2 regions of the Variovorax sp. 10N420 genome follow, and region 2 is predicted to be linked to the other one. Evidence: predicted binding sites of a transcription regulator. Region 2 holds the regulator's gene; the other holds the start of a gene.
What was found. The regulator LexA, encoded in region 2, represses DNA repair genes until DNA is damaged. The targets are predictions, from matches to a motif close to ACTGTATNNNNATACAGT.
Positions count from the first base shown of each region.

Region 1: AC1DEK_RS13905 (PA0069 family radical SAM protein) is a predicted target of LexA. The motif match lies at 11,962-11,979, and genes of this name have one in related genera.

Region 1 covers NZ_JBFTIJ010000004.1:564,996-579,720, forward strand. The annotation lists gene AC1DEK_RS13865 (alpha/beta fold hydrolase) at 1-542, opposite strand, end outside; gene AC1DEK_RS13870 (O-acetylhomoserine aminocarboxypropyltransferase) at 542-1,852, opposite strand; gene AC1DEK_RS13875 (CBS domain-containing protein) at 1,990-2,430, shown strand; gene add (adenosine deaminase) at 2,432-3,496, opposite strand; gene AC1DEK_RS13885 (polyhydroxyalkanoate depolymerase) at 3,532-4,749, opposite strand; gene AC1DEK_RS13890 (glutathione S-transferase) at 4,865-5,521, shown strand; gene AC1DEK_RS13895 (autotransporter-associated beta strand repeat-containing protein) at 5,566-11,328, opposite strand; gene AC1DEK_RS13900 (DOPA 4,5-dioxygenase family protein) at 11,508-11,864, opposite strand; gene AC1DEK_RS13905 (PA0069 family radical SAM protein) at 11,997-13,091, shown strand; gene AC1DEK_RS13910 (efflux transporter outer membrane subunit) at 13,042-14,526, opposite strand; gene AC1DEK_RS13915 (efflux RND transporter periplasmic adaptor subunit) at 14,526-14,725, opposite strand, start outside.
Region 2 covers NZ_JBFTIJ010000001.1:259,698-274,422, forward strand. The annotation lists gene clpA (ATP-dependent Clp protease ATP-binding subunit ClpA) at 1-66, opposite strand, end outside; gene clpS (ATP-dependent Clp protease adapter ClpS) at 121-480, opposite strand; gene icd (NADP-dependent isocitrate dehydrogenase) at 686-1,945, opposite strand; gene AC1DEK_RS01240 (cell envelope biogenesis protein TolA) at 2,146-2,469, shown strand; gene AC1DEK_RS01245 (DUF192 domain-containing protein) at 2,657-3,118, shown strand; gene AC1DEK_RS01250 (superoxide dismutase) at 3,192-3,773, opposite strand; gene xseA (exodeoxyribonuclease VII large subunit) at 3,823-5,136, opposite strand; gene AC1DEK_RS01260 (MotA/TolQ/ExbB proton channel family protein) at 5,447-6,079, shown strand; gene AC1DEK_RS01265 (ExbD/TolR family protein) at 6,082-6,507, shown strand; gene lpxK (tetraacyldisaccharide 4'-kinase) at 6,504-7,490, shown strand; gene AC1DEK_RS01275 (Trm112 family protein) at 7,471-7,653, shown strand; gene kdsB (3-deoxy-manno-octulosonate cytidylyltransferase) at 7,668-8,438, shown strand; gene adk (adenylate kinase) at 8,548-9,204, shown strand; gene AC1DEK_RS01290 (asparaginase) at 9,208-10,209, opposite strand; gene lexA (transcriptional repressor LexA) at 10,282-10,956, shown strand; gene AC1DEK_RS01300 (D-2-hydroxyacid dehydrogenase family protein) at 11,584-12,591, shown strand; gene AC1DEK_RS01305 (MFS transporter) at 12,588-13,760, shown strand; gene AC1DEK_RS01310 (tetratricopeptide repeat protein) at 13,750-14,725, opposite strand, start outside.

The sequences.
Region 1 (14,725 bases), on a different contig from region 2:
GCCAGCACTCGCCGCATCAGCGCGCGAGAGCCGCCGTAGAGCCAAGTCCCTGGACCGAGCGATGACGGTGGCGGTGCGAGAAGCGAATGCGAAAAGTTGTTGACCATCGCGATCGCCCGCTGCGGATCGTTGAGCGCTCCATCGAGCAGGGCGGGCGACACCGTCATCGGATAGGCCGTGCCGACCAGCGCGAGGTGGCTGACGCGCTCCGGCGCGCGCGCAGCGGTTTCGAGCGCGATCAATGAGCCGAAGCTGTGACCGACCAGCGCCGCCTTCTTGACCCCGGCCGCATCGAGCAGGCCGATGACGAAGCCGGACGCGTCTTCGACGGTCGCCGGCGGCGGCCCTTCGCTCTTGCAGTGGCCGGGCAGATCCACCGCCAGCACGTTCCATCCATGGTTGGCGAACCAGCGGCTCTGGAGAATCCAGACGCTGTGATCGTTGAGCACACCGTGGATGAAGACAACCGTAGGTTTTGCAGGGTCGAGCGTCTTGCCGCCCGTGTAGCAATAGGTGGCGTGGCCATTGACGAGCAGTTCCATCAGGTACCCGCCTTTTCTGCCGCTTTCAGCGCGCGCTTGAGATCCTCAATGAGGTCGGCAGGGTCTTCCAGGCCGATCGACAGGCGGATCGTCCCCTGCGAAATACCCGCGCTTGCGAGTGCTTCGTCAGTCATCCGGAAATGCGTCGTGCTCGCTGGATGAATCACCAGGCTGCGGCAGTCGCCCACGTTGGCGAGATGGCTGAAGAGCTTGAGCGCTTCGATGAACTTCTTGCCCTGTTCGCGGTTGCCCTTGAGATCGAAGCTGAAGACAGAGCCGGCGCCTTTTGCGCCATGGCGTAGTAGCTTGCCCGCGAGTGCATGGCTGGGGTGCGATTCGAGCAGTGGATGCCCCACACGGGCGACGAACGGGTGCGAGGCAAGAAACTCCACGATCTTTTGCGTGTTGTCGATGTGGCGTTCCATGCGCAGCGGCAATGTCTCGATGCCTTGCAGGATCAACCATGCGGTGTGCGGGCTCATCGATGCGCCGAAATCGCGCAGCCCTTCGCGCCGAGCCCGCAGCAGGAACGCGCCGACGGTGCTTTCCTCGCTGAAGACCATGTTGTGAAAGCCGTCGTAGGCCTCGGTCAGCTCCGCAAACTTGCCCGAGCGCTCCCAGTCGAAGTTGCCGGAATCGACCACGACTCCGCCAATGACGGTGCCATGGCCCGACAGGAACTTCGTGGCCGAGTGGTAGACGAGGTCAGCGCCCCAGTCGAAGGGCTTGATGAGGTAGGGAGAAGTCAGCGTCGAGTCCACCAGCAGCGGCACTTTGGCTGCGTGGGCGATCTCGCTGACCGCGGGGATGTCCAGCACGTCAAGGCCGGGATTTCCGACCGTCTCCCCGAAGAGCAGCTTGGTTTCCGGCCGGATGGCGGCCCGCCAGCCGTCGAGATCACCCGGCTTGACGAAGGTGGTCTGGATGCCAAATCGGCGCATCGTGTAGTGCAAAAGATTCTGTGAGCCGCCGTAAAGCGCGGTGCTCGCCACGATGTGCGAACCGGCGCCCATGAGGGTCGCGATCGACAGATGCAGGGCCGCCTGTCCGCTCGCGGTGGCGATCGCGCCGATGCCGCCTTCGAGCGCCGCGACGCGCTGTTCCAGCACCGCGTTCGTCGGATTGCTGATGCGCGAATACACGTGGCCTGCGCGCTCCAGGTTGAAGAGCGCCGCCGCGTGGTCGCTCGACTCGAAGACGAAGGAGGTGGTCAGGTGGATCGGTACCGCGCGTGCGCCGGTGGCGGGGTCGGGCGCTGCGCCGGCGTGCAGTGCCAGCGTGTCGAAGCCGGGGTCGGAATAGCCGGGCATGAGGACCTTTCAGTGACGTTGCTGCAATGCCCCGTTACGCGCGCAATCCCTGCGACGCCGTCGTGGGCCTGTGGATGGGCGGTGATTGTGGGCTATATTCAAATCGGCACGCCGCCGAGCAAGTGAGGAGCAACACGATGAAAGTCAGCGATATCCTGCGCGTCAAGGGCAACACGCTCTACACGGCCACGCCCGATCAACCCCTGGCCGACGCCGTCACCACCATGGCCGAGAAGGACATCGGCTCGCTCGTCGTCATGGAGCATGGCGATCTGGTCGGCATGCTGACCTTCCGCGAAGTGATCCTCGCCATCGTCGCCAACGGCGGCCAGGTCGGCGGCACCCTGATTCGCAAGGCGATGGACGACCATCCCGTTACCTGCACGCTGGAAACCGACCTCGACGAAATCCGCCGCATCATGCTGGAGCGCCACGCGCGCTACATGCCCGTCATGGACAAGCGCATGCTCATGGGTGTGATCAGTTTCTACGACGTCGCAAAGGCCGTGGTGGACAGCCAGAACTTCGAGAACAAGATGCTCAAGGCGTACATCCGCGACTGGCCCGCGGAGGAATAGCTCAAAAGCGGGTGCGAAGGGCGTCGAACTCGGCGCTCCATTCTCCGCGCCATTTCCGGCGCTGCGCCTCGTCGATCCACGCGCCGTCCAGGCCATTCAGCATGAAGCCTCGGAGGTCGTCGCGGCTGAACCCGAAATCTCGAACCATCATCAACCACGCTTGCGTGGGCGTGACCTTGTGCAGGGTCGGGTCGTCCGTATTGGGGTGAATGCGAAGGCCGAGCCCAGGCATGCGGCGGATCGGATGGTCAAGCGCCCATCGCTCGGGCGGCAGGGTCCGCAAGTAGTACGAGTTGGTCGGCACGACCGTGAAGATCACGCCCCGCTCCGCGCACTCCCGCGCGAATTCGGGGCGGTCGACGACGGTGTAGCCGTGGTCGATGCGATCGACCTTCAGTACGTCGAGCGCGGTACGCACATTCGTCCACGGCATGCCGAATTCGCCGGCGTGCGCGGTGGTCTTCAGACCGGCGCGTCGCGCGTCGCTGTAAGCCTGCATGAACAGTTCCGGCGGACGATCGTTTTCGCGGTAGTCGATGCCGATGCCGATGACTTCATCGCAGCGGTTGCCAACGACCCATTGCACCATCTCGACAGCTGCTTCGGGGCTGGCCTCTCGATCGATGGCCGCGATCAGGCGGCTTGTGATGCCGAACTGCTGTTCGGCGTCGTGGATGGCGCGCACGATCGCGTCTTGCGCCTTTCGATAGCCGATGCCTGATTGATGCACGGTCCCGGTCGGATTCCAGAAGAACTCGCTGTAGCGAACGTTGTGACTGGCGGCATCCTGAAGGTATTCGAGCGTGAGCCGATGCAGGTCGTCCGCACTGCGAACCAGATGCGAATCGAGTGCTCGGAGCACCCTCAAGACGCCGACCGGCTTTTCACCCCGTGTGTAGAAGCTCTCGATTTCATCGTCGGCCAGTGGCGCGCCGGCAGCGCGATTGAGTGCGGCGAAAGTGTCATGCCGAACGGTGCCGAACAGATGGCAATGCAGTTCGACCTTTGGAATCGCGTGAAGGAATGATTCGAGCGGTGAAGCGGGGTCGTGCGCGGGCTGGGTCATGACGCACAGTCTAGGCCGGCGGGCCGGCTCCTGCGCTAGTGCAACTCCGCAGCCGCATGAATCGTCTCCCGCACGCGCGGGTAGATCTGTGTGTTCCATTTGCTGCCGCTGAAGACACCATAGTGCCCGACGCCGGCTTGCAGGTGATGGGTCTTGAGATACGGTCGCACGCCAGTGCACAGGTCCTGCGCGGCCACCGTCTGGCCGACCGCGCAGATGTCGTCGCGCTCGCCTTCAACCGTCAGCAGCGCAGTGCGGCGGATCGCTGCGGGGTTGACCTTGCGCTCGCCCACGGTGAGTTCTCCGCGCGGCAGATCGTAGGTCTGGAAGACCCGCTCCACTGTTTCCAGATAAAACTCCGCCGGCAGATCGTTCACCGCCAGGTATTCGTCATAGAACGTGCGGATGGTCGTGGCCTGTTCGATTTCGCCGTCGATCAGATGCTGGTACAGCTTCCTGAACTGCTGCTTGTGCCGATCCGGGTTCATGCTCATGAACGCGCTGAGCTGCAGGAAGCCGGGGTACACGCGGCGCATCATTCCTGCGTGCGGCCAAGGCACGCGGCTGATCAGGTTGCGCTCGAACCAGCTGATGGAGCGGTCGGTGGCGAGCTTGTTCACCATGGTCGGATTGATGCGGCAATCGACCGGGCCTGCCATCAGCGTGAGGCTGCGCGGTGTCGCCGGGTTGTCGTCTTCGGACATCAGCGCGGTGGCAGCCAGCGCCGCGACGCAGGGCTGGCACACGGCCACCATGTGCACGCCCGGACCGATCGCCTCCAGAAACGCAATGATCTGCAGCGTGTACTCGTCCAGCCCGAAACCGCCATGCCAGAGCGGCACGTCGCGCGCGTTGTGCCAGTCGGTCACATAGACATCGTGGTCGCGCAGCAGCGTGCGCACGGTTTCGCGCAACAACGTGGCGAAATGGCCCGACAGTGGTGCGGCCAGCAACACCGGCGGATGCACCGCCGTGGTGTCCTTGCGAAAGTGCAGAAGGGTCCCGAAGGGGGCAGCCAACGCAGCTTCTTCGTGGACGGCGACTTCTTCGCCGTCGACCATGACGCTGTCGATGCCGTAGGCCGGACGTGTGTGCGTGAGCCGCAAGCGTGAATAGACCTCCATCGCCGCCGAGATGCGGCGAGCCATGCTGCGGTCCGAATGCGGATGCCACAGCGCGCTGCCGAGGTATTGCGCCGCAAGCCGTGACGGCGAAAGCAAGTCGGCGTTGGTTTGATAGGCCCGATACAGCATGCCCGTGACGCAGGCAAGTTGCGGGCCAAGTTCCGCGGCACGACGCGCGAGGCGCACCTTTCTGGCACAAGCCTTGCACGGCTGCATGGCCGATCCGGCAATGAGGAGCGTCAGCATGGCCAAACCCGTTCTCACCATCAGCAGCAAGAACTACGGCGCGTGGTCGCTGCGCGGCTGGCTGATGTGCCGCCTTGCCGGACTCGATTTTTCGGAAAAGGTGATCCCGCCCGATGACCCGGCAATGAAGGCGGAGATGCTGCTGCTCTCGGCTTCGATGCTCGTGCCGTCACTGCAGCATGGCAACGTGAAGGTGTGGGACACGCTTGCCATCGGCGAATACCTCAACGAGATCAAGCCCAAGGCCGGCCTTCTGCCCGCCGATGCCAAGGCGCGCGCGCATTGCCGGGCAATTTGCGGTGAGATGCATTCGGGCTTCAGCGCGATGCGCGGATCGCTGCCGATGAACGTCAAGGCCAAGTTTCCGGGCTTCAAGATCTGGTCGCGTGCGCAGACCGATATCGACCGCATCGTCGAGATCTGGCGCGAGTGCCTTTCGGCTTACGGCGGTCCATTCCTTTTCGGCGAGACACCGTGCATGGCCGATGCGATGTATGCGCCGGTGGTGACGCGCTTCATGACTTACGACGTACACCTCGATCGAACCTGCGCCGCCTACTGCAAGCGCATCGCCGAACTGCCCGCGATGCAGGAGTGGATCAAGGCGGCCAAGCAGGAGCCCGAAGAAATCGACGAGCTCGACGCTGAGTTCTGAATCCGTCCGACCGGTTCATGCCGGCCGGATTCGGAACCCGCAGATCAGAATTTCACCTTCAGGCCGATCGATCCCTGCACCGAGGAGCTCACTCGCGTGTCCCCGCCGGAGTGGAAGAGCTTGCCGAGTTCGCCGTACACGCTGGTCGCCGGCGTCAGGCCAAGGGTGAAGCCGATGGCCGCCTCGGTGGACGTGTAGCCGATTTCGTTGGAGATCGGCGTGGTCGCGACCGGAGCGATGAAGCTGGTCGTATCGGTGCCGCCGAAGCCATGCCAGACGTTGAGTCGTCCGTACGGCTGCAGTCGACCGATGCCGGTGGTGTAGTCGCCGGTGATGCGCACGCCGATGCGCCCGATCACCGCTGTGGCCGTGTCCTGGTCCACGACCGCGCCGCTGATCCGTGCATTCCCCAGCGCCTGGCGGTTGACGATCAACTGGGCCTGCGGCTCGACTCCCCAGCCGCTGCCCAGTGCGAATCGCTGGCCCACTTCGGCTGACGCGGTCACGCTGTTGCCGCTGCTGTCGCTTGCGAAGCCGAGCGGGGGCGTGCCCGTAATGTCCTGATGGCCGTACTGCAGCACGAAATCGGCGTACTGTCCCTGCGGATTGGCATAGGTGGCGTAGCCGCCCAGGTAGGTGGTGTCCGCGCGCAGATTGCCGGCATAGCCGCGGCTGAGGGAGTTCAGGCCGTAGAAGCCGTCCACATGGGTGTCGGCGCGCAGGTAGCCGGCATACAACCCGGCATGCCAGGTGGTGTCGGTGTAAAGGTCGACGCCGGCCTGCGCTCCTTGCGTGCTGGCATTGCTTTCCGGCGCGGTGATGCCGCTTTGTTCGATGGTGGTGGTCCCGTCGATGACACGGGCCCACCCGCGGCGATTGGAAGTGCTGCCGGAAGCTTCGGTCGTGACCGTTTCGTCGCCCATCCTGCGATGCAGGTTCGACAGCATCGTGAGATCGCTTTGGCGCAGCACGCTCGGCAGCGCAGCATAGAGAGGCACTTCGGCGCGATAGGCCGGCAGTGGCGTTGCCGCTATGGATGCGGGCCCAGATGCCGCTGCGGGAGCGACTGCGGCGCCCGTTGCAGTGGTCGGCGTGACGGGGCCGCCGTCGGAGCGCAAGTACCAGTTTTCGCCTGCGCCACTGTTGTCGGCGGCATAGAGCCGGTACTCGAAGGCGCCCGCGTCAACGTGGCCGTTTGCCAATGCGAATGCGTCCTTGGTCGTCTGGGCGGTCGTGGTCGCGCCGTTCTGGGCGCTGATGATGTTGATGCCGCTGCCCGCGGTTCGTGCGCCGAGGCCACCGAGGTTGGTGATCTGCACGGTGGTCTTGCCGCTCGCGCTGGCGCCTGCGCCGTTCAGTATCAATCGATCGGTCACGCTGCCACTGTCACCCAGCGCAGTTCCCAGGCGGATGACGCCGGCGTTGCCGGAATAGGCGCCGTTGATGGTCAGGGTCGAGCCCGGCGCAGCGCCCACCAGCGAGACAGTGCCGCTGTTGGTCAGGGATGCAACGGTCTGGCTGAAGCCGCCGGTGTCCAGCGTCGCGCCGGAAGCCACCGTGTGCGCCGAAGTCGCGCTGAACGCGTTGGCCGCGCCCGCGCGCAACGTACCTGCCGCCACGGCCGTTGCGCCGCTGTAGTTGTTGGCGCCGGAGAGCACCAGCGTGCCGCTGCCGTTCTTCGTCAGGGCGCCGGCACCTGAGATCGCGCCGGTCAGCGTTTCAGTGAAGCTGCCTGTGTCGATGATGGGGTCGGTGATTCCGGTGAGCACCACGGCATTGGCGACTGTCAAACCGTTGACGGTGAAGCCCAATGTGGTGCCTTCGTCCATCGAGAGCGCGCCGGTGCCCAGGGCGGTGCTGCTGCCTAGGTTGATCTGACCTGATTGGAGAGCGGTGCCGCCGCTGTAGGTGTTGGCGCCTGCGAGGGTCAGCGTGCCCGCGCCTGTCTTTGTGAGGCTGCTGCCGCTGATTGCGCCATTGAGCGAAGCGTCATGGCCATTGGTGTCGAAGGTGCTGCCTGCGCCGATCGTCACTGCGCGTGCGCTGGCGAAGCTGGCTCCGTAGCGCAATGTGGCGTTGTTCAGGGCAAGTCCGCCGGTCGCGGCGCCGAGGTTGCTGTCGGCGCTGACTTGGAGCACGCCGGCGTTGACGGTCGTGCCGCCGCTATAGGTGTTGGCGCCGGTTAGGGTTAGCGTGCCGGCGCCAGTCTTCGTGAGAGCGCCGCCGCTGATCACGCCATTGAGCGAAGAGTTGTTCCCGTTGGTGTCCAACGTACCGCCGCCCGCGCCCATGGCCACTGCGCGTGCGCTCGCGAAACCGGCGCCGTAGCGCAACGTGCCGTTGTCGAGCACAAGCCCACTAGCCGCATCGCCGAGGTTGTTGTCCGCGGCGACCTGAAGCACACCGCCATTGACAGTGGTGCCGCCGTTGTAGGTGTTGGCGCCCGCGAGGGTCAGGGTGCCGGCGCCGGCCTTCGTGAGAGCGCCGCCGCTGATCACGCCGTTGAGCGCAGCGTCATTGCCGTTGGTGTCGATGGTGCCGCCACCCGCGCCCATCGTGACTGCGCGTGCATTGGCGAAGCCGGACCCATAGCGCAACGTGGCGTTGTCGAGCGCCAGGCCACCGGTCGCGGCGCCGAGGTTGTTGTCTGCGCTGACCTGAAGCACGCCGGCTTTGACAGTCGTGCCCCCGCTGTAGGTGTTGGCGCCCGCGAGGGCCAGGGTGCCGGCGCCTGTCTTGGTGAAGCTGCTGCCGCTGATCACGCCGCTGAGCGAAGCGTCATTGCCGTTGGTGTCGAAGGTGCTGCCTGCGCCGATCGTCACTGCGCGTGCGCTGGCGAAGCCGGCTCCGTAGCGCAATGTGGCGTTGTCGAGTGCAAGACCACCGGTCGCAGCGCCGAGGTTGTTGTCTGCGCTGACCTGAAGCACGCCGCTGCTGACGGTGGTGCCGCCGTTGTAGGTGTTGGCGCCCGCGAGGGTCAGGGTGCCGGCGCCTGTCTTGGTGATGCTGCTGCCGCTGATTACGCCGCTGAGCGAAGCGTCATTGCCGTTGGTGTCGAAGGTGCCGCCACCCGCGCCGATCGTTACTGCGCGTGCGCTGGCGAAGCCGGCTCCGTAGCGCAATGTGGCGTTGTCGAGCGCAAGACTACCGGTCGCAGCGCCGAGGTTGTTGTCTGCGCCGACCAGAAGCACGCCGCCATTGACAGTGGTGCCGCCGTTGTAGGTGTTGGCGCCCGCGAGGGTCAGGGTGCCGGCGCCGGCCTTCGTGAGAGCGCCGCCACTGATCGCGCCGCTGAGCGCAGCGTCATTGCCGTTGGTGTCCAAGGTGCCGCCGCCCGCGCCCATGGTCACTGCGCGCGCGCTGGCGAAGCCCGCTCCGTAGCGCAACGTGCCGTTGTCGAGCGCAAGCCCACCGGCCGCATCGCCGAGATTGTTGTCGGCGCTGACCTGTAGCACGCCGCCGTTGACCGTCGTGCCGCCGTTGTAGGTGTTGACGCCCGTCAGGGTCAGCGTGCCGGCGCCCGTCTTGACGAGCGAGCCTCCGGTCGCACTGACCGGGGGGTTGTACACACCTCCGTCCTTGTCGACGAACCCTGGGCCAGTATCGGAGATGACTCCGCCGATCGTGCTATTGGTGCCCCGCGCACCGACTGTCAAGACCTTGCCGCCGAGCACGACGTTCCCGTCGCCGGAAAGCTCGCCGATCGATATCCCGCTTGTCGCTTCGCTGATGTTCACAGTGCCGGCGACGCCATTGGCGATGGCTGCTCCGCTGAGATCGGAGGAGTCCTGCAGGTAAACGCGCCCGCCGTTGTTGGCGATCGCCGCGCTGCCGCCCGTGCTGGTGCCCAAAAAATAGATGCGCGAGTCGGTGCCGTTGACCAGGGTGGACGCGGCTGCCGTGGCATCCCGGAAGAGGATCAACGCGCTACCCGCTGCGTTGATGATTGTGGCCGTCCCCGCGCTGGCGCCGTTCGAGAAGGTGACGCCGGAGTTGAGCCCCAGTTTGTTGGGGCTGACATGGGTCGTGATTTTCAGGTTGCCGGCGCTGGCACCGCCACCGTTGAAGTCGAGTTCGCTATTGTTGTAGATGTCGACCAGGTTGCTGTTCGTGCCCAGCGTGCCCGAGCCGGTCACCTCGACATTGATGCGGCCGACCTGACCGCTCGTTCCAAGCTGGATGGCGCCCGTGAATGCGGTGTTGTTGCTGCTGCTCAACGTCAGGCGCGTCGGATCTCCAGTGTTCGATCCGCCGTTCTTCAGTGTCAGGGTGCCACCTCCGCTGAGTTCTCCGCTGAAGATATTGCCTTGGCTGTCGTTCACATCGATGGTGCCGCCGTTGACGTTCACGGCAATGTCACGCGCCGAAACGAAGGGCGGCGGGTTCACGGCCGGCAGCGGAAGAGGCGCCGGCAGACGCAAGGTGCCGCCATCGAAGGTCAGGCCGGCATTGGGGCCGGTCGAGCCCAGGTTGCTGTCCGAGGACACCTGCAGTATTCCGGCGTTCAGCACAGTGCCGCCGCTATAGGTGTTGTTGCCAGACAGGGTCAGGGCGCCAGCACCGGTCTTGGTGAGAGCGCCGCCGCTGATCACGCCGTTGAGCGAAGCGTCGTTGCCGTTGGTGTCGAAGGTGCCGCCATCCGCGCCCATCGTCACTGCGCGTGCGCTGGCGAAGCCGGACCCGTAGCGCAATGTGGCGTTGTCGATCGCGAGGCCACCGGTCGCAGCGCCGAGGTTGTTGTCGGCGCTGACCTGAAGCACGCCGCTGTTGACGGTCGTGCCGCCGCTATAGGTGTTGTTGCCACTCAGCGTCAAGACGTCCGTGCCCTGCTGCACCAGGCTGCCGCTGCCTGAAACTACGCCTGCGTAGTCGTATGCGTTAGACCGATTGAAGACCAACCGTCCGTTGTCCGTCACGTCGCCGTTCAGTGAGCCAGTGGTGCCGCCGGTTCCGATCTGCAGGGTTCCGCCTGTGTTGATCGTCAGATTGCCTGTGCCGGCCGCACCGCCGACACCGGCGATGCCGCTCGTACCGTTTCCGCCTTGAACGCCGCTAAAGTTCACGTCACCCGAGGCATTGACCGTGCCGCTGATCGACAACGTGCCGTTGCCGCCCGCGCCGCCCGTACCGCCGGTTCCCCCATTGGGCGTGCTGCCGCCGCCGCCGCCGCCTGAGCCGCCGAGGTTGATTGCACCGGCGACATTCAGGACGGCGCCAGCGCTCACATCGAGGACGCCATTCGACCCGGCCCCACCGACGGCACCAGGCGTCGTCCCCCCGCCGCCGCTCCCGCCGCCGCCACCCCCGCCGACCCAGACGGAGCCGGTCACGTCGGTGGTGCCGGTCAAGGTCAAAGAGTTGGGCTGGACGGTGTCGCCCACCAACGCGTTGCCGCCGGTGACGCCAGCGCCATTGGCGCCGCCATTGCCGGGCACTCCGATGTCACCGCCAATGACGAATCCATTGCCGCCGCCGCCCGAGCCGAAACCGCCGCCGGCGCCGCCGGCGATCGCACCACCCGATCCACCACCGCCTCCGCCACCGATGCCACCTGCGCCGCCGTTCCCCGCATTGGTGCTCGAAATGCCGCCTGCGCCACCGGCGCCGACGAGCAGGTTGGTATCCGCATGCGCGGTAGGCGCCAGGGCGGTGACCGCCATCAGGACGGCGGCTCCCGCGGCGCCGAAGGCCGCGCTGGCAGCGCTTCCGGTTGCGCAACCGCCGGGACCGGATGTCCGGGCGAGTTCGGAGACAGCTTGACGGCTTCCCGTCGAGCGATTGAAGACGAGGCGATAGATACGGTTCATTGAGACACGACTCTTGTTGCTTAAAAATGGAACATTTCGTATTCAGACGCGTCGGAGTGTATCTTTTGTTAAATATTAAGTACTAGATATTTTTGCGGGTCGGACGTAAAGCCGCCGCGACAAGGCGATCGAAAGCCCACCCGCAGGGGCGCTGAAACGCTGTTGCTTGTGGGCCTGGTTCAGTCCGCCGGTTTGCGGAACATGCGCAGATCGAGCGGCGACTCGTTGCCGAGCCACATCGCGTGCGCCGTGTGGTCCGTGTAGTCGTCGCCGGTGACGCCGTGGACGAACACATCGAGCCCGTTGCGGTGCTCGTCCAGCCAGCCGATTACTTCGTCGAATTCGGCAGCGTCGAAAGCAAGCTGGCAACTCCAGTGCGGGTGCGGACCGACGAGCCGCTCGTGCACCCTGCCGACCACGACCAGCAGACTGCGCCCGGCATCCTCGGCCAACTGCTTCGCTTGCGCGACCGTTGCGGGGCCGAAATAGATGTGCGCGTGGTATTGCGGATAGAGGTTTTCAGGTCGACGCGGCATCGTTGGTCAGGCGGGGCAGGAGAGCCAGAGCTTACGCCGTGTGACGTACTTGCGGCCGCCACACGCGCTTGCTGCGGCAATCTTGAAATGGTGAAATACTGTTTGTCCATACAGTATTTCGGGGGCGCCGCCATGACCGACACCATCATCCCTCTTCATGCCCTCAAGGGCCGAGGTGCGGCCACGCGCCTTGCGCATCGGTTCGAGCGCGACGCGCGCAATGCGTTCGACGATGGCTGGGGCACTCTGGAAGAGGGCGCCGCCGACGCAGACGCATTGCCTCCGCTCGCCACGGAGGTCCGCTTCGAGGACGTCAAATCCGTGCTCAGCCACAACGATTCCCCGGACGTTCCGTTCGACCGTTCGCTCAATCCGTACAGGGGATGCGAACACGGGTGCATCTACTGCTTCGCCCGGCCCACGCACAGCTATCTCAATCTTTCGCCGGGACTCGACTTCGAAACCAAGCTGATCGCCAAGCGCAACATCGTCGAGGTGCTTCGCGGCGAGCTGGGCCGCAAGGGCTACAGGCCCAGCCACCTTGCGATCGGCACTGCGACCGATTGCTACCAGCCCATTGAGCGTGAACTCCGGCTCACTCGTTCGGTCATCGAATTGCTGAAGGAGACGCACCATCCCTTCGGCCTCGTCACGAAATCGAGCGCGGTCGAGCACGACCTGGACCTGATCGCACCCATGGCGGCCGAGCATCTGGCGGCGGTGTACGTCACCATCACCACGCTCGATGGCGAGGTCGCGCGCAAGCTCGAGCCGCGCGCCGCCGCGCCGCATCGGCGCTTGCGCACCGTGCGCACGCTAGCCGAAGCGGGCGTTCCGGTGGGCGTGAGCGTGGGGCCGCAGATTCCCTTCGTGACCGAAGACATGGAACAGGTTCTCGAAGCCGCCTGGAATGCCGGCGCGCGCTGCGCTTTCTACACGGTCGTCCGGCTGCCATGGGAGGTCGCGCCGTTGTTCAAGCAATGGCTCGAACTGCACTACCCGCAGCGCGCGGACCGGATCATGGCGCGCATCCGCGAAATGCGCGGCGGCAAGGACTACGACGCCGATTTCGCCACGCGCATGAAGGGCAGCGGACTGTGGGCGGACCTGATTCGTCAGCGGTTCGAAAAGGCGACGGCCCGCATCGGGTTCAATCGCGATCGCATCGTGCTCGACCTCAGCGCGTTCCGACCACCTGGCGCAGTGGGGCAGGGCAGTCTGTTTTAAGTTCCGCCGAACCGCGCGGCTCGACCCCGCACCAATCGCCGCCCAGCGCCTTCACGAGAAATACCGAGGTTTGCATGCGCTGCCCCATGATCTGCGCGGCTTGGCGCTCCGTCGAGAGCACGGCCTGCTGCGCTGTGATGACGTCGAGGAAGGTCGTGGCGCCGCCCTGGTAGCGGGTGGAGGCCATGTCCAGCACGCGGCGCGCGCTTTCGACGGCAGTGAAAGCCTGCGTCGACGCATGGTCGAGCGACGCGACGCCGGTGATGCCGTCTTCCGCTTCCTGCATCGCGGTGAGCACGATGCGCCGGTAGTTGGCCACGGCGACGTCATACCCCGCGCGAGTGAAATCGACATTCGACCGGATGCGCCCGCCGTCGAAGATCGTCTGCGTTGCCGAGACGCCGAGCGACCAGAGCAGGCTTCTTGCGTCGAAGAGCGTGGCGAGCGTGCTGCTGTCCACGCCGCCGGTGGGCAGCAGCATCACGCTCGGATAGAAGGCCGCCGTCGCAACGCCGATCTGCGCATTGGCGGCGGCCATGGCGCGTTCCGCCGCCGCGACGTCCGGACGGCGCTCCAGCGCGTCCGAGGGAACGCCGATCGGAATCGCCGGCGGCGCCAGCGGCTTCACATCCGGGGCGATGGAAAACGAAGGCGCCGGCGTTCCCGACAGCGTGGCAATCGCGTGCTCGAACTGGGAGCGCTGCTTTTTCAGCGTGTCGACCTGCGCGAGCGTGTTGTCGAGCAGCGCCTGCTGCTGCGCGACGTCCAGACCCGACACCGCGCCCAAGTCATGCCGGTCAGTGACGAACTGGAGCGCTCGCCGCTGAAGCTCGATCGATCGCGCCAGCACGTCGAGTTCGATGTCCGTCGATCGCAGGTTGTAGTAGCTCGACGCGAGATCCGTCGTGAGCAGCAGTCGCGTGTTTTCGAGGTCGGCCGCCGATTGCGCAGCCGATGCCGTTGCGCCTTCGACCGATCGCTGCACGCGTCCCGCCAGATCGGCTTCATAGCTGGCCGTGAAGATCACGTTGAAATCGTTCTGCACCGTCGACAGGTTCGGCACCGCATAGTTGGTCAAAGGACGGTTGGCCGAAATCTTGAACCGCTGGGCGCGCGTGCCGACACCCAGTTGTGGATAGCGGGCGGCCTCGCTCCCTGCGAGCGTGGCGCGGGCCTGCGCAAGCCTCGCATTGGATGCGGCGAGCGTGGGGCTGTCAGCGAGCGCCTTCTGTTCGAGCGCATTGAGCTGCGCATCGCCGAAGCGCTCCCACCACGGCCCCTTGTCGGATGCATCGCTAGGCGTCCCCTGCCGCCATGGTTCTTCGACTTGCCAGCTCACGGGCACGTCGAAGGATGGCTTCTTGTAGTCCGGCCCGACGGCGCATCCAGCCACGGCTGCAACCGCCAGCGCGATCAGCGCGGCTCGCACGAACATCACGCTGGTTCCTTGGCCACCACGACAACGTCGCCTTCGGCCAGCGAGTCGGAAGGATTCAGCACCAGCCGATCGGTGCCCGAGATTCCATCGAGCACTTCCACGGTCTCGCCATAGTTGCGTCCGAGATTGATCGGGCGCAGGTGGACTTTTCCTTGTGCATCGACGACCGCAACCCGGGTGCCTTCGGCCCTGAAGA
Region 2 (14,725 bases):
GTGGCGCTGCTGCCTGGCTTCGACAAAAGCCATGTGCAAGCTGACTTCCAGTTCCTGGGCAATCATGTGATTTCCTTTTGCCTTGCTGTAAATAATTTGTCAGATGGGTTGGAGAGTGATTTATTCAACCGGTTCACTGACGCATTGAAGTGGGTGCCCTGCCTGGTGGGCCGCTTCCATGACCTGATTGACCTTGGTAGCTGCCATGTCGCGGGAGTAGACACCGCACACGCCACGACCGTCGAGGTGAATCTTCAGCATGATCTGTGTCGCGGTTTCGCGGTCCTTGTTGAAGAACTCCTGGATCACGACGACGACGAATTCCATCGGCGTGTAGTCGTCGTTCAACATCACGACCTGGTACATCTGGGGCGGGGCGGTTTTCTGCGGCCGACGTTCTAGAACGACCGAGTCGCCATCGTCCCGTCCCGGCTTTGTGGCCGGCGGCGTCTTTGGGGTCGAGGGGATTCTGGTAGCCATGAAAATCATTTTATAGAGCAGCCGCGCGTTGCACTCGCTGTAGTGGCACAACTGGTGCCAGCTTTGTGACATTCAAGATGGATGCGGCGGAAGTGCGGCTGCCTTCATGCAAGCCTCGTGCCTTCCCGGCAACGAAAAAGCCCCGGCACCTTGCGGCCCGGGGCTCTGTGAGGCGAGGCGTCGAAGCTCGCTTCAGACAACTAAATTACATGTTGTCGATCATCACCTGCCCGAACCCGGAGCAGCTCACCTGGGTGGCGCCCTCCATCAGGCGGGCGAAGTCATACGTCACCTTCTTGCTTTCGATGGATTTTTCCATGGAGCTGATGATCAGGTCCGCAGCTTCCTTCCATCCCATGTGCCGCAGCATCATTTCGGCCGAGAGGATTTCGGAACCGGGATTCACGTAATCCTTGCCGGCGTACTTGGGGGCGGTCCCATGCGTGGCTTCGAACATTGCAACCGTGTCGCTCAGATTCGCGCCGGGCGCGATTCCAATCCCGCCGACTTGCGCAGCCAGAGCGTCGGAAACGTAGTCACCGTTCAGGTTCAGAGTGGCAATCACGCTGTATTCGGCGGGACGAAGCAGAATCTGTTGCAGGAACGCGTCAGCAATCGAATCTTTGATGGTTATTTCTTTGCCGTTTTTTGGGTTCTTCAAGCGCATCCACGGGCCGCCGTCGATCAATTCGGCGCCGAATTCCTTGGCAGCCAAGCCGTACGCCCAGTCACGGAAGGCGCCTTCCGTGAATTTCATGATGTTGCCTTTGTGTACGACGGTCACGCTCGGTTTGTCGTTGTCGATGGCGTATTGAATGGCTTTGCGAACCAGCCGCTCGGTGCCTTCACGCGAGACCGGCTTGATGCCAATGCCCGAAGTATTGGGAAAGCGAATCTTCTTGACGCCGAACTCATCCTGCAGGAACTTGATGAGTTTCTTTGCTTTTTCACTTTCGGCTTCGAACTCGATTCCCGCGTAGATATCTTCGGAGTTCTCGCGGAAGATCACCATGTTGGTCTTCTGTGGCTCCCTCACGGGACTGGGCACGCCTTCGAAGTACCGAATGGGGCGCAGGCAGACATAAAGGTCGAGTTCCTGCCGCAAGGCGACGTTCAGCGAGCGAATTCCGCCGCCGACCGGCGTGGTGAGCGGACCCTTGATCGACACCACGTAATCGCGAACGGCATGAAGCGTTTCTTCCGGGAGCCAGACATCGGGACCGTAGACCCTCGTCGATTTCTCGCCGGCAAAAACCTCCATCCAATGGATCTTGCGCTTGCCGCCATACGCCTTTGCAACTGCGGCGTCCACGACCTTCAGCATCACGGGCGTGATGTCCAGCCCCGTCCCATCTCCTTCAATGAACGGAATGACCGGCTGGTCGGGCACATTGAGCGAATTGTCCGCATCGACAGTGATCTTCTGGCCTTGGGCCGGAACTTTGATGTGCTGGTAGCTGGACATGAAGACGAAAACTCCGCGTTGCGTAAAAGCGTAAAAGCCTGGCAGACACTGAACTGCCGGGCCGCTGGATAGCTTTAGAATTTTAGACGCAACCGGAGGAGCCTGAGGAGTCTGTCAACCGCCGCCGCATGGGCGCCGTTGTTGGCTGACCTTCTGCTGGCCGGGAGGCGTTTTCAACCATTTCCAATGAGGAATTTGTAATGAGTAAAGTTCTCGCAGTCATGATGGCCGGCCTGTTCGCAGCAGCTGGCGCATACGCCCAAGGCGCCTCGACCTCGCAAGAAGCCGCCCCTCCGACTAACACCAAGCCGCAACAGCGCGCGCAAGAGCGCCGCTCGACCAAGCCGCAAGGTGAAGTTCGTCCGCAGGGCGGCGATCAACGCAACTCCTCCGAAGCCGTCGGCGTGGTGCCGAGCAAGGCCACGGCCGCTGGCCAGGCTCGCGCCGACACCCGCAGCGATCGTCGCCGCGATCGCCACGGCAACGTTCGCAAGATGAACCCGCAAGGCGGCACCCCCCAATAATCGGGATTGCTCCCAATCGGAAAAGCGTTCCTCGGGAGCGCTTTTTTTTCGCCGGCAACGCCCTGTCGCGGACGTCAGGTCCACGACAGCAATTTGACGGGGTTAAGAGGTAAGCTCAAAGAACAATTGGTCGATGCCCGCATAGCGCGGGCATTCTTGTTTGCGTCGCCATCGTGAAAGTCGATCCATGTTTCAGCGTTTTTTTTCGTTTCTTCTGTTGTCAGTCTCGCTGGTGACTTTTGCGCACGCGCAAGAGCCACAAAGGCCACAAAGCAATCTTCCCCGAGTCAGGCTGACCGCCGGCATGTATCAAATCGACGCGCAAGTCGCGCACACGCCGACGCAACGCGAGATCGGGCTTATGTTCCGCAAGGACATGCCGCAGGCGGAAGGAATGATCTTTGTCTTCGAACAACCCGCCACGCAGTGCTTCTGGATGAAGAACACTCTGCTGCCGCTGACGGCCGCCTTCGTGGCTGAAGATGGGCGCATCGTGAATCTGGCGGACATGAAGCCGATGACAGAAGATTCGCATTGCTCGAAGGAACCGGTGCGCTTCGTGCTGGAGATGAACCAGGGATGGTTCGCACGCAAGAACATCAAGGAAGGAACGAAGCTCGGCGGGGAATTGTTCACCCAGAAGCGCTGAGACTCCAAACCGCTCGTACCCAACAAAAAGCCGACCCGGAGGTCGGCTTCTCGTTGTGTGCGAAGACCCTGGATCAACCGAAGTTCTTCGCTGCGAAATCCCAGTTCACCAGCTTGGCGAGGAAGGTCTCGACGAACTTCGGACGCAAGTTGCGATAGTCGATGTAGTACGCGTGCTCCCAGACGTCGACCGTCATCAGCGCCTTGTCGTCGGTCGTCAGCGGCGTGCCGGCGGCGCCCGTATTGACGATGTCCACCGTGCCGTCAGGCTTCTTCACCAGCCACGTCCAGCCTGAGCCAAAGTTGCCCACGGCAGATTTGACGAAGGCTTCCTTGAAGGCTGCGTAGCTACCCCACTTGGCATCGATGGCCTTGGCGAGCGCACCGCTGGGTTCGCCGCCGCCGGACGGCTTCATGCAGTTCCAGAAAAACGTGTGATTCCAGGTTTGCGCTGCATTGTTGTAGATGCCGCCGCTGGACTTCTTCACGATTTGCTCGAGCGTCATGTTCTCGAACTCCGTGCCCTTTTGCAGGTTGTTCAGGTTCACGACGTAGGCGTTGTGATGCTTGCCGTAGTGGTACTCGAGAGTTTCCTTGGAGTACTCGGGCGCCAGCGCGTCCATCGGGTATGGCAGAGGAGGAAGAACGTGTTCCATGTTGTAGCTCTCGGGGTTGGTTGTGGGACGGACGATTCTAGAAAGGAAATCAGACACTCGGCGTCGGACGCCTTCCTTTCGTTTCGGTCTTCGACACGGTCAATTCGGCAATCCCATCTGCGAGCTGCGCACGGACATCGTCGCCAGGGGCGAGGTCCTCGACACTGGTGACGGCGTGTCCCTGCGCATCGGTGAGCCACGCATACCCCCGTCGAAGCACCAGAGCCGGATCGAGCAATTGCAGACGCAGCGCAGCGCGGTTGAGATGCTGATGCTGCCGGTCCAATGCTGCGTGCAGCTTTATGGGAAGTCCGGCTTCCAGGGCTTGCTGCGCCTGTCCGAGCCGGTCCATCCGCGACAGCACTGCGAAGTGCAGCCGCTGGGCGTGGTGCGCGAGCCGCAATCGTTGCCGGGCGACCAGCTCAGAGGGGCGACCGAGCCGGCCCGCCGTCACATCGAGCCGCTGGTTCGAAGCATCCAGCCGCGCCAGGGTCGCTCCGCGGAGTCGGTCTTCCAGCAGTTCAAGGGCGTCCAACCACAGATCGCGCGGCGCGGCGACCATTTCGGCAGCCGCAGTCGGCGTTGGCGCGCGCACGTCCGCGCAGAAATCAGCGATGGTGAAGTCGGTCTCATGCCCGACACCGCTGATCACCGGGACAGGGCTGCGCACGATGGTGCGCGCAAGCGACTCGTCATTGAAGGCCCAGAGATCCTCGATGGAACCACCCCCGCGCACCAGCAGGATCACGTCCACTTGCGGTGCCACGGCATACAGCGACTGCAGTGCCCGCACGAGTTCGCCCGGCGCGCCCGCGCCCTGCACAGCGGCCGGTGCCAGCACGACCGAAATTTGCGGTACGCGCCTGCGCAGTGCCGTAGCGACGTCGTGAAGCGCTGCCGCGCCCAGCGAGGTGACCAGGCCGATGGTGCGCGGCATCGTCGGCAACGCTCGCTTTCGAGTTGGATCGAAGAGGCCTTCCGCTTCCAGTTTGGCCTTGCGCTGGAGGAACTGCTCGAAGAGTGCGCCCTGCCCTGCGCGACGCAGGCTTTCCACCACCAGTTGGAGATCGCCGCGCGGCTCATACACCGCGAGCCGACCGCGCACTTCGACCTGGTCGCCGTCGCGCGGCGAGAAGTCCAGCAGGCTCGCCGCGCGACGGAACATCGCGCAACGCAACTGTCCTGCTTCGTCCTTCAGAGAGAAATAGCAGTGGCCACTGGAGGCGCGCGAGAAGCCGGAAATTTCTCCGCGCACTGAGACTGGGTTGAAGCGCGCGTCCAAGGCATCGGCGACGGCCCGGCAAAGTGCTCCGACCGCCCAGACGCGCCCGCCGGCCGCAGGTGTTTGCTCACGTCCGTTCATGCCTCACCTGCGTGACAAGCGAAAACCTTCCACAACCGGGCAGGAGGTCGCTGCGACAACTCATCCATGCACAGCGCGGGCGCATGTTCCCGTGCAAGTCATTGATTTTTATGAAGAAAGCGGTGCTCAAATATCGCTCGATTTAAGGGAAGGCCCATCTGGTGCGGGTTCGGGCGAGTTGCCCAGGCCGTTAATCACAAAGTTATCCACAGATTCTGTGCGCCCTCACCTACACGGGAGCCGCGCCGGAATACAGGTCAGCAAGGTGGATAATCGCCGCGCATTTGCAGTCCATGGGCCGGAGGAATTCTTGTTTTCCATCATAGTTGCTGCGGGTTGGCCGATCTGGCCTTTGCTCGCTTGTTCGATCGTCGGCCTGGCACTCGTCATCGAGCGATTCGCCAGCCTGAAGACTTCCAAGGTCTTGCCTCCCAAGCTGCTCGACGAAGCTATCGCGGTGTCGCGCAGCGCGATCCCCGGCCCTGATGTTGTGACCAAGCTCGAAAAGAATTCCGGCCTCGGCGAAGTGCTTGCTGCGGGCTTTCGTGCGCTCAATGTCAACCCGACCTCCAGCGAAGATGACTTGCGCGTGTCGATGGAAGCGGCCGGGCGCGTGGTCGCCCATCGCCTCGAACGCTATCTGCCCGCCCTGGCGACCATTGCTTCGGCTGCACCGTTGCTGGGCCTGCTCGGCACCGTCATCGGGATGATCGAGATCTTCGGCGCGCAGTCGGTCTCCAGCGGCGCCGTCGGATCCGGCAACCCGGCGCAGCTTGCGCATGGCATCTCGATTGCGCTCTACAACACCGCGTTCGGGCTCATGATTGCGATTCCGGCGCTGATTTTCTGGCGCTACTTCCGCAGCCGGGTCGACGAATACCTGCTGAACCTCGAGCTCTCGGGCGAGCGCTTTGCACGCCATCTGAACACGCTGCGCCGATGAGAATGCACTTTCGCCACGGCTCGCGCGAGGAACCGGAGATCAACCTGATTCCGTTCATCGACGTCCTGCTGGTCGTGTTGATTTTCCTGATGCTGTCCACGACGTACAGCAAGTTCACCGAGATGCAGTTGCGCCTGCCGGTCGCGGATGCGGAAGCGCAGCGCGACTACCCGAAGGAACTGATCGTGGCCGTGTCGTCCGATGGGCGCTACTCGATCAACAAGAGCGTTCTGCCGGACCGCAGCGTGGAAGGCGTAGCGGCGGCGCTGGCCGCTGCCACCGGCGGAGCAACGGACCGCGTCGTGATCATCAGCGCCGACGCCAGCGCAACCCACCAGTCCGTGATCACCGTCATGGAAGCGGCGCGCCGGGCGGGTCTGATACAGATCACCTTCGCAACACAGTCAGCCGCGCAGGCGGGACGATAGCCTTGGCGTCGTTGCGGCAGGCTTGGCTGCAACGCGGAGCGCTCGCACGGCTGCTGTGGCCGCTGTCGCAGTTGTATGGTGCGATCACCGGGCTCCGGCGCTGCCTGTATCGACTCGGAATCCTGCGAACCACACGAGTTGGCGTGCCCGTGGTGGTCGTCGGCAATGTCATCGCCGGAGGGTCCGGCAAGACGCCTGCGGTGATGGCCATCGTGCGGCATCTTCAAACGCGCGGTATCCACGCCGGTGTCGTATCGCGCGGCCATGGGCGAGTCACCGACGATTGCCGGGAAGTCCTCGATGACAGCCATCCTCGTGACGTCGGCGATGAACCCGCGCTGATCCGGCGCTCGACGCGAGTCCCGGTCTTCGTTGCACGGCGGCGCGTTGACGCGGCGATCGCGCTTCTGGCTCGGTATCCGACCACCGAGGTCATCGTGAGCGACGACGGCCTGCAGCATCTCGCCATGGCTCGCGATGTCGAGATTTGCGTTTTCGATGACCGGGGCATCGGAAACGGATGGCTGCTCCCCGCTGGACCTTTGCGCGAAAAGTGGCCGCGTCATTGCGATTTGGTGCTTCACACGGGCGGCCGGCCGGCGTTCGACGGCTTCACTGCACGGCGAATGCTGGCCGACTACGCCGTCCGAAAAGACGGCACGACGATTCCGCTGAGCGATCTTCAATACCAAAATCTCGACGCGGTGGCGGCGATCGCCAAGCCAGAAGCCTTTTTCGACATGCTGCGCGAGCGGGGCTTGCACCTCGAACAATGCATCGCACTTCCGGACCATGACGATTTCGACAACTGGAATGCGCCCGCGACCGGCCGCACGCTGCTCTGCACCGAAAAGGACGCCGTAAAGCTCTGGTGCAAAGTGCCCGACGCATTGGCGGTACCGCTCGTCTTCGAAACGTCGGATGCGTTCTTCGCAGCGCTGGACGCAAAGCTATCATCGCGCGATGGACACCAAGCTGCTTGAACTGCTCGTCTGCCCCGTGACCAAGGGGCCCCTCACTTGGAACGCTGAGAAGCAGGAGCTGGTCTCGCGCAGCGCACGCCTCGCATATCCGGTGCGCGACGGTATTCCGGTGCTGCTCGAAGCGGAAGCCAGGACGCTTTCCGACGAAGAGCTGGGCCTTTGACCGGGCGGGCTGAATTGAACGCGGCGTTCGTCGTCCTGATCCCCGCCCGGCTCGCATCGACCCGACTGCCGGACAAGCCGCTGGCTGACATCGCCGGGCTGCCCATGGTCGTGCGCGTTGCCCAGCGCGCCTTGGTATCAGGCGCCCAGCGCGTCGTGGTGGCGGGAGACGACCCGCGCATCATTGCCGCATGCGCGGCGCATGGCGTGCAGGCGCTGCTGACTCGCACCGATCACGCCAGCGGAAGCGATCGCCTTTCCGAGGCGTGCGCGCAGCTCGGCCTCGCGGACGACGCCATCGTCGTGAACGTGCAAGGCGACGAACCGTTGATCGAGCCGACGTTGATCGACGCGGTCGCACGAACTCTGGCGGACCATCCCGACGCAGCGATGAGCACCGCGGCGCACGCGATCGATTCGCCCGAGGAATTCGCCAATCCCAACGTGGTCAAGACCGTGCTCGACGCCAAGGGCTATGCGCTCTACTTCAGCCGAGCCCCAATCCCCTGGTGGCGCGACGGCTTCGCGGCGCTGGGGCCGAAAGCAGTGCCGACGTCGCCGCCGGCCTTGAGGCACATCGGCATCTACGGCTACCGCGCTGGATTCATCCGGCAGTTTCCGGGCCTGCCTCCTGCGCCCGTCGAAACCACCGAAGCCCTCGAACAACTTCGAGCGCTCTGGCATGGTCATCGCATCGCTGTCCACATCACCTCGGATGCTCCCGGCCCCGGGATCGATACGCCAGAGGATCTCGCGCGAGTTCGCGCCCTTCTCGCTGCTGGCTAGCTTCGTTTTAGCGGGGGGAGCGCATGCTATCCTCGCCGCAATTCCGCCTGGGAAATCCTATGGGAGGCAGCATGGCGCGACATAAATCGAAAAACCTTCCGAGGACACCATGAGACTGATTTTGCTGGGCGCCCCGGGTGCGGGCAAGGGCACGCAAGCGGCCTTCATTTGCCAGAAATACGGCATTCCCCAAATCTCGACCGGCGACATGCTTCGCGCCGCGGTCAAGGCCGGTACGCCGCTTGGCCTGCAGGCACAGTCCGTCATGGCATCGGGCGCGCTGGTGAGCGACGATCTCATCATCAACCTCGTCAAGGAACGCATCGCGCAGCCCGATTGCGCCCAAGGGTTTCTCTTCGACGGCTTTCCACGGACGATCCCCCAAGCCGAAGCGATGCGCTCGGCCGGCGTCAAGCTCGACTACGTGCTTGAAATCGACGTTCCTTTTTCCGACATCATCGAACGCATGAGCGGTCGCCGCTCACACCCGGCGTCTGGCCGCACCTACCACGTGAAGTTCAATCCGCCCAAGGTCATCGGCAAGGACGACCTGACGGGCGAAGACTTGATCCAGCGAGAAGACGACAAGGAAGAGACGGTTCGCAAGCGGCTCGAGGTCTACAGCCAGCAGACGCGGCCGCTGGTCGACTACTACTCGCAGTGGGCCAAATCCGACCCGGCTGCGGCACCCAAGTACCGCTCCATCAGCGGTGTCGGAACGGTGGACGACATCACTCAGCGCGCGCTGGCTGCACTGAGCTCCTGATCTTCATGGCGATGGCCGCCCCGCCAGCAGCTCCAGCACGAGCTCGATGCGCGCCTTGACCGGCGTCAGTGCGCCTGCATCCCGAAGAAGCTCGTTCTGTCTTGGCAAGATGCGCCCCTGCGCACAGCGCGTAGCGCGGACGACCGACACGCCCGCGGCCTGAGCCCGCAAAGCAGCGGCTTCCAGGGCGTGATGCAGGGTTCCGTTTCCGGTGGCGGCAAGCACGAGCCCATCAAGCACTTCGGATGACCCCAACTCACGCTCTCGCACCAAGGCATCGACGATGCTGCCGCGCGCATCCGCATGGCTCATCAGGACCTCGACGCGCGGCCACTTGCGCGCGGCAACCACGCGACTGAAGACCTCGTGGGCGGCTGGCGCGGGGGCCGGCCATGTCCGCACTAGTCGAACACTCCCCTCCTCGACGTAACCCAACGGTCCGGCATCGCCGGAGGCGAAGGCATCGAGCCGGTACGTGTGCACCTTCTGGACGTCGACCGCACCGTGCATGGCCCCGGCGCAGACGGCCACGACACCGCGCGCGCCCTGGGTGGACGCAACGACGATGGAGTCGCACACATTCTGCGGACCGTCCGGCACCAGCGCGCTGGCGGGCCGCATCGCGCACGTGAGCACCACAGGTTTCACCGATGCGGATGCAATGACGGAATGCAGAAAATACGCGGTTTCCTCCAGCGTATCGGTTCCGTGGGTGATGACGAGCCCTGACACATCGGGCTGCGCCAACCAGTGCACACACCGCTGCGCGAGCTTCTGCCAGATTGCAAAACTCATGTCCTTGCTGTCGATCTGCGCCACCTGTTCGGCCGCGAGTTCCACGCCAGCCGGCGCTTTGATTCCACCCAGCAGTTCCTCGACGCCCACTTGGCCGGCCGTATACCCGATGTTGTCGGCCGAAGACTCGGCGCGGCCTGAGATCGTGCCGCCTGTTCCCAGCACGATCACCTTGCGGATGCGCTCGTCGCCTTGTTTGATTTCATTCATGACTTGCCAACCACAGAAAACTGGTTAAAAATACAGGTACTGGATATTCAGCCAGTTCCTTCAGGAGCCCACATGCAGTTCGCAGTCAAGCTTACCGCCCGCCAGCAGCAGATTCTGGATTTGATCCAAAGCGCCATCGCGCGCACCGGTGCGCCTCCCACTCGCGCAGAGATCGCGGCTGAACTGGGCTTCAAGTCTGCCAACGCAGCCGAAGAGCATTTGCAGGCGCTCGCGCGCAAGGGGGTGATTGAACTCGTCAGTGGCACGTCGCGCGGTATCCGCCTCAAGGGCGATGCATTGCGCGCGCTCAACGAGTCCCGAAACAGCCAATTTTCCTTGTCCCTTCCGGGTATGGCACAACTCGCGCTGCCGCTGATCGGCCGAGTGGCAGCCGGCTCGCCGATCCTGGCTCAAGAACACGTCGACCAAACCTACTATGTCGAAAACACGCTGTTCCAGCGGCAACCCGACTATCTGCTCAAGGTGCGCGGGATGTCCATGCGCGACGCCGGCATCATGGACGGCGATCTGCTGGCGGTGCAGGCCACGAAGGAAGCCCGCAACGGCCAGATCGTGGTCGCCCGCCTGGGCGATGAGGTCACTGTCAAACGGCTCAAGCGCAACAAGCAAGTCATCGAACTGCACGCCGAAAACCCTGACTACCCCACCATCGTTGTTCAACCGGGTGAGCCCTTCGAGATCGAAGGCCTCGCTGTCGGACTGATCCGCAACACGATGTTGATGTAACCCTTCGACCATCCTGCAAGCGAACTCGGCCTGCACCCGTGTTCGCCTCGTTGACGGCCGCGACAGGTGGCGGGCGTATGGCGTAGTGCCATCACCCTGTCGTGGCCAATGAAAGCAATCCTGCCTATGTTCAATCTCTGACTTTTCTGGAGTTCACATGGGAATCGCTCTTCTTAGCATCGTCGACCTGATCTCGCCTCTGCAGACATTGGCCAGCCGATGGATGCCAACGCGTCGGTCAAGCCACATCAGCACGGCGGGCTTGCGCTATGTCGGGGTTCGGCCAAGCTGCGGGTTGCGCCAAAGTCCGGCGACTCGCGAGGATGCGCCGAGCTCGGCGGCACGGCCGCTTCGAGTCGTGCGGATGGTCGATGCCCAGCAAACCGGTCGCCATCCAGGCCGGGTGGTGATTTCCGGCCGCATGGCGGACGTATGCGCCGAGCTCGACAGGCTCGTAGCACTCGAGGCCGCCGCCTCTCCCCCGTCGCCAGGCCTTCGCGCTCATCTGCATTGACGGCAGAGAAGCCCGCAAGCGCGCTGCTCTCGCCGCAAAATTGTTCAAGATAAGCGGAGGCCAGGCAGTGCGCCGACACAGCACGTGGGCGGTGCGAGGCACAATGGCACGCCATGAACATTGTGATCCTCGACGATTATCAGGACGCGGTGCGCAAGCTCAAGTGCGCAGCCAAGCTCGACGCTTATGCGGCCAAGGTCTACACCAACACAGTCAAGGGCATCGGGCAACTCTCGGTCCGCCTCAAGGATGCCGAAGTGATTGTGTTGATCCGTGAGCGCACCAACATCTCCAGGCAACTCATCGAAAAGCTGCCGAAGCTGAGACTCATCTCCCAGACAGGTCGCGTCGGCAGTCACGTCGACGTGAATGCCTGTTCCGAGTTCGGCATCGCCGTCGCCGAAGGCTCGGGCTCGCCGCTGGCCCCGGCCGAGCTGACCTGGGCCCTGATCATGGCCGCCATGCGCCGGCTGCCCCAATACATCAGCAACCTGAAGCACGGCGCCTGGCAGCAGTCGGGCCTCAAGTCGGCGTCGATGCCTCCGAACTTCGGCCTGGGCTCGGTGCTCAAGGGCAAGACGCTCTGCATCTGGGGGTATGGTCGCATCGGCCAATTGGTCGCTCGCTATGGGCAGGCTTTCGGCATGCAGGTGGTCATCTGGGGCCGGGAGCAAAGCTGCGCCAAGGCAAGGTCCGACGGCTTCCAGGTCGCATCGGACCGAGACACCTTCTTTGCCGCGGCCGATGTCCTGTCGGTTCACCTGAGGCTGACGGAAGAGACGCGGGGGCTTGTGACGCTCGAAGACCTGTCGCGCATGAAACCGACGGCGCTGTTCGTGAACACGTCGCGCGCGGAGCTTGTCGAGCAAGACGCTCTTCTTGCTGCGCTCAATCGTGGTCGGCCTGGCCTCGCCGCCATTGATGTGTTCGAAAGCGAGCCGCCGCTGCAAGGCCACGCGCTGCTCCGCCTCGAAAACTGCATCTGCACGCCACACATCGGCTATGTCGAGCAAGACAGCTACGAGATGTACTTCGGGCAAGCCTTCGACAACGTCGTCAGCTTCATCAAGGGCAATCCGACCAACATCGTCAATCCTGGCGCGCTGCAGGTCCGGCGTTGAGACAGTCGGCACCGTCGGCCGCGCTGTGGTCCCTGCTGGCTGGCAACTTCGTGATCGGCACGGGCGTGATGGTCGTGCCCGGAACGCTCAATGAGCTCAGTGCATCACTGCAGGTCAGCGCTGCAACCGCCGGCCAGTTGATCACCGCCGCGGCGGTCGTGATGTGTCTCGGGGCTCCGTTGCTTGCCGCCGTTGTCGCCGGGTGGGATCGCCGCGTGTTGCTGACCTGCACGATGCTCTGGTACGCGGGCGGGCACCTTGTTGCGACCCTGATGCCGAACTTCGTCGGACTGCTTGTCGTCCGGATGTTGACGGTGGTGGCGCCAGCCATCTTCACGCCGCAGGCAGCCGCTTGTGTCGGTCTCCTGGTGCCGAACGAACAACGCGGGCGTGCCGTCACTTTCGTCTTTCTCGGATGGTCGATGGCGTCGGTGCTGGGGCTTCCGATCGGCGCGCTGATAGGCGGCCATTTCGGGTGGAGGCCCGCATTCCTGCTGATCTCGATGTTGTCGCTCGTGAGCGCCATCTGGGTCTGGCGGCAACTGCCCTCCGGCATTCGACCCGCTGCGTTGTCGCGCGAGTCGTGGGGCCGTGTGCTCAAAAGTCCTTTGCTGATGGGTGTGGTGTGCGTCACCGCGCTGCAGGGGTCCGGCCAGTTTGTCTTGTTCAGCTATTTCGCCCCGCTGCTTAAGCAGCAGCTGGGTGCAAACGCCACTCAACAGGGTCTCATGTGGGCATGGTTCGGCGCTTGCGGCGTGGTGGGCAACGTGCTCGTCAGCCGCTACATCGACCGTGTGGGGCCACCGCGCATGGTCTTGCTGACGACGGCGTTGATCGCTTTGAGTTTGCTGCTCTGGCCGCTCGGCGTCACGCTGGCGTGGCTAGCGCTGCTGCTGACGCCATGGGGGCTGGGCTGCTTCGCGACCAATTCGGCGCAACAGGCGCGCCTGGTGTCGCTCGAGCCTTCGCTTGCGCCTGGCTCGGTCGCACTGAACAGTTCAGGGATCTACATCGGTCAGGCCATCGGTGCAGCAGCCGGAGGCTGGCTCCTCGCTAACGACGAATCCGCATGGATGAGCTGGGTTGGCTTTGCGACGATGCTCTTTGCCATTGCGCTCAGCATCGCCGTCGAAAAGGCGCAGCGGCGCGCCCCCGCTTTCAGCGCTTGATGATCGGGCGCGGGGCGATTTCCGCTTCGGTGCTCGGATCGAAGAGTTCGAAGTCGATCAGATGCGGGTCGGTCGAAGGCGCTGGCGGCGCCTTGGGCTGCTCGAGCGGCGTCGGCATCGTCTCGTAAGCCGTTTTGTCGAATTCGGCAAGATCGAGTTCAAGCGGAGGCCTCTCTGGCCTTGGCGCCGGAGCATCGACGTCTGCCGGCAGCGTCGCCGGTGCATCCGGGATCAGCACGGTGTCATGTTGCAAACGCTCGTCGATCGACCCATAGATCGACGGCGGAAGGACAGGACCGTCCTCTATTGCAGGCGGCTCCGTTTCCGGGCCGAGAGGCGCAGTCGCCGTCAGCTCGCCATCATGCCCATAGGTGTCCGCAAACGCCTGCGGCGTGACCAGGACCGGCGGCGCGCTCGCGGGTTCGATGACTTCCTTGGCCAGGGAATAGAGCAGCAGAAGCTCCTGGTAGGCGGCAAGATCGAAGGCCCCGTCCTCGTGGACACCGGGCTTTCGGAAGATCAGTTCTTCGACAAAGGCCAAAGTGCTCGGCGCAGGCCATTGCGATTCGATGCGCGCCAGGGCGCTTCGATAATGTTCGAGGCCCTTGCCCGTATCCGTGAAATTCTCGAATGCGGGCACGTCGGCATTGAATGCCCGCTCGAACTCTTCGGCGACGCCGGCGTAGTCGTCCTCGCGCCCGAGCGCATGGTAGATCCGCAAAAGGTCGAGGTACGCCAGCGCACTGGTGCCCGGGTTGGCTTCGATGTGCTCCCGCAAAACCGAAATGGCCTGATCGTGCTGGCCCAGCGAGAGGAAGAAATCCGACTGCTGCTGCACGTCCAGGAGTTCTTCGGTATTGACGAGCCGCGCCGGCACGCTGTCCAAGGCGCGAGAGGGATGCGGCGGCTCGCCGAAATCACTGTCGGCCTGATCCGGCTGATCGGGTATGGCAAACGGCTTGGCA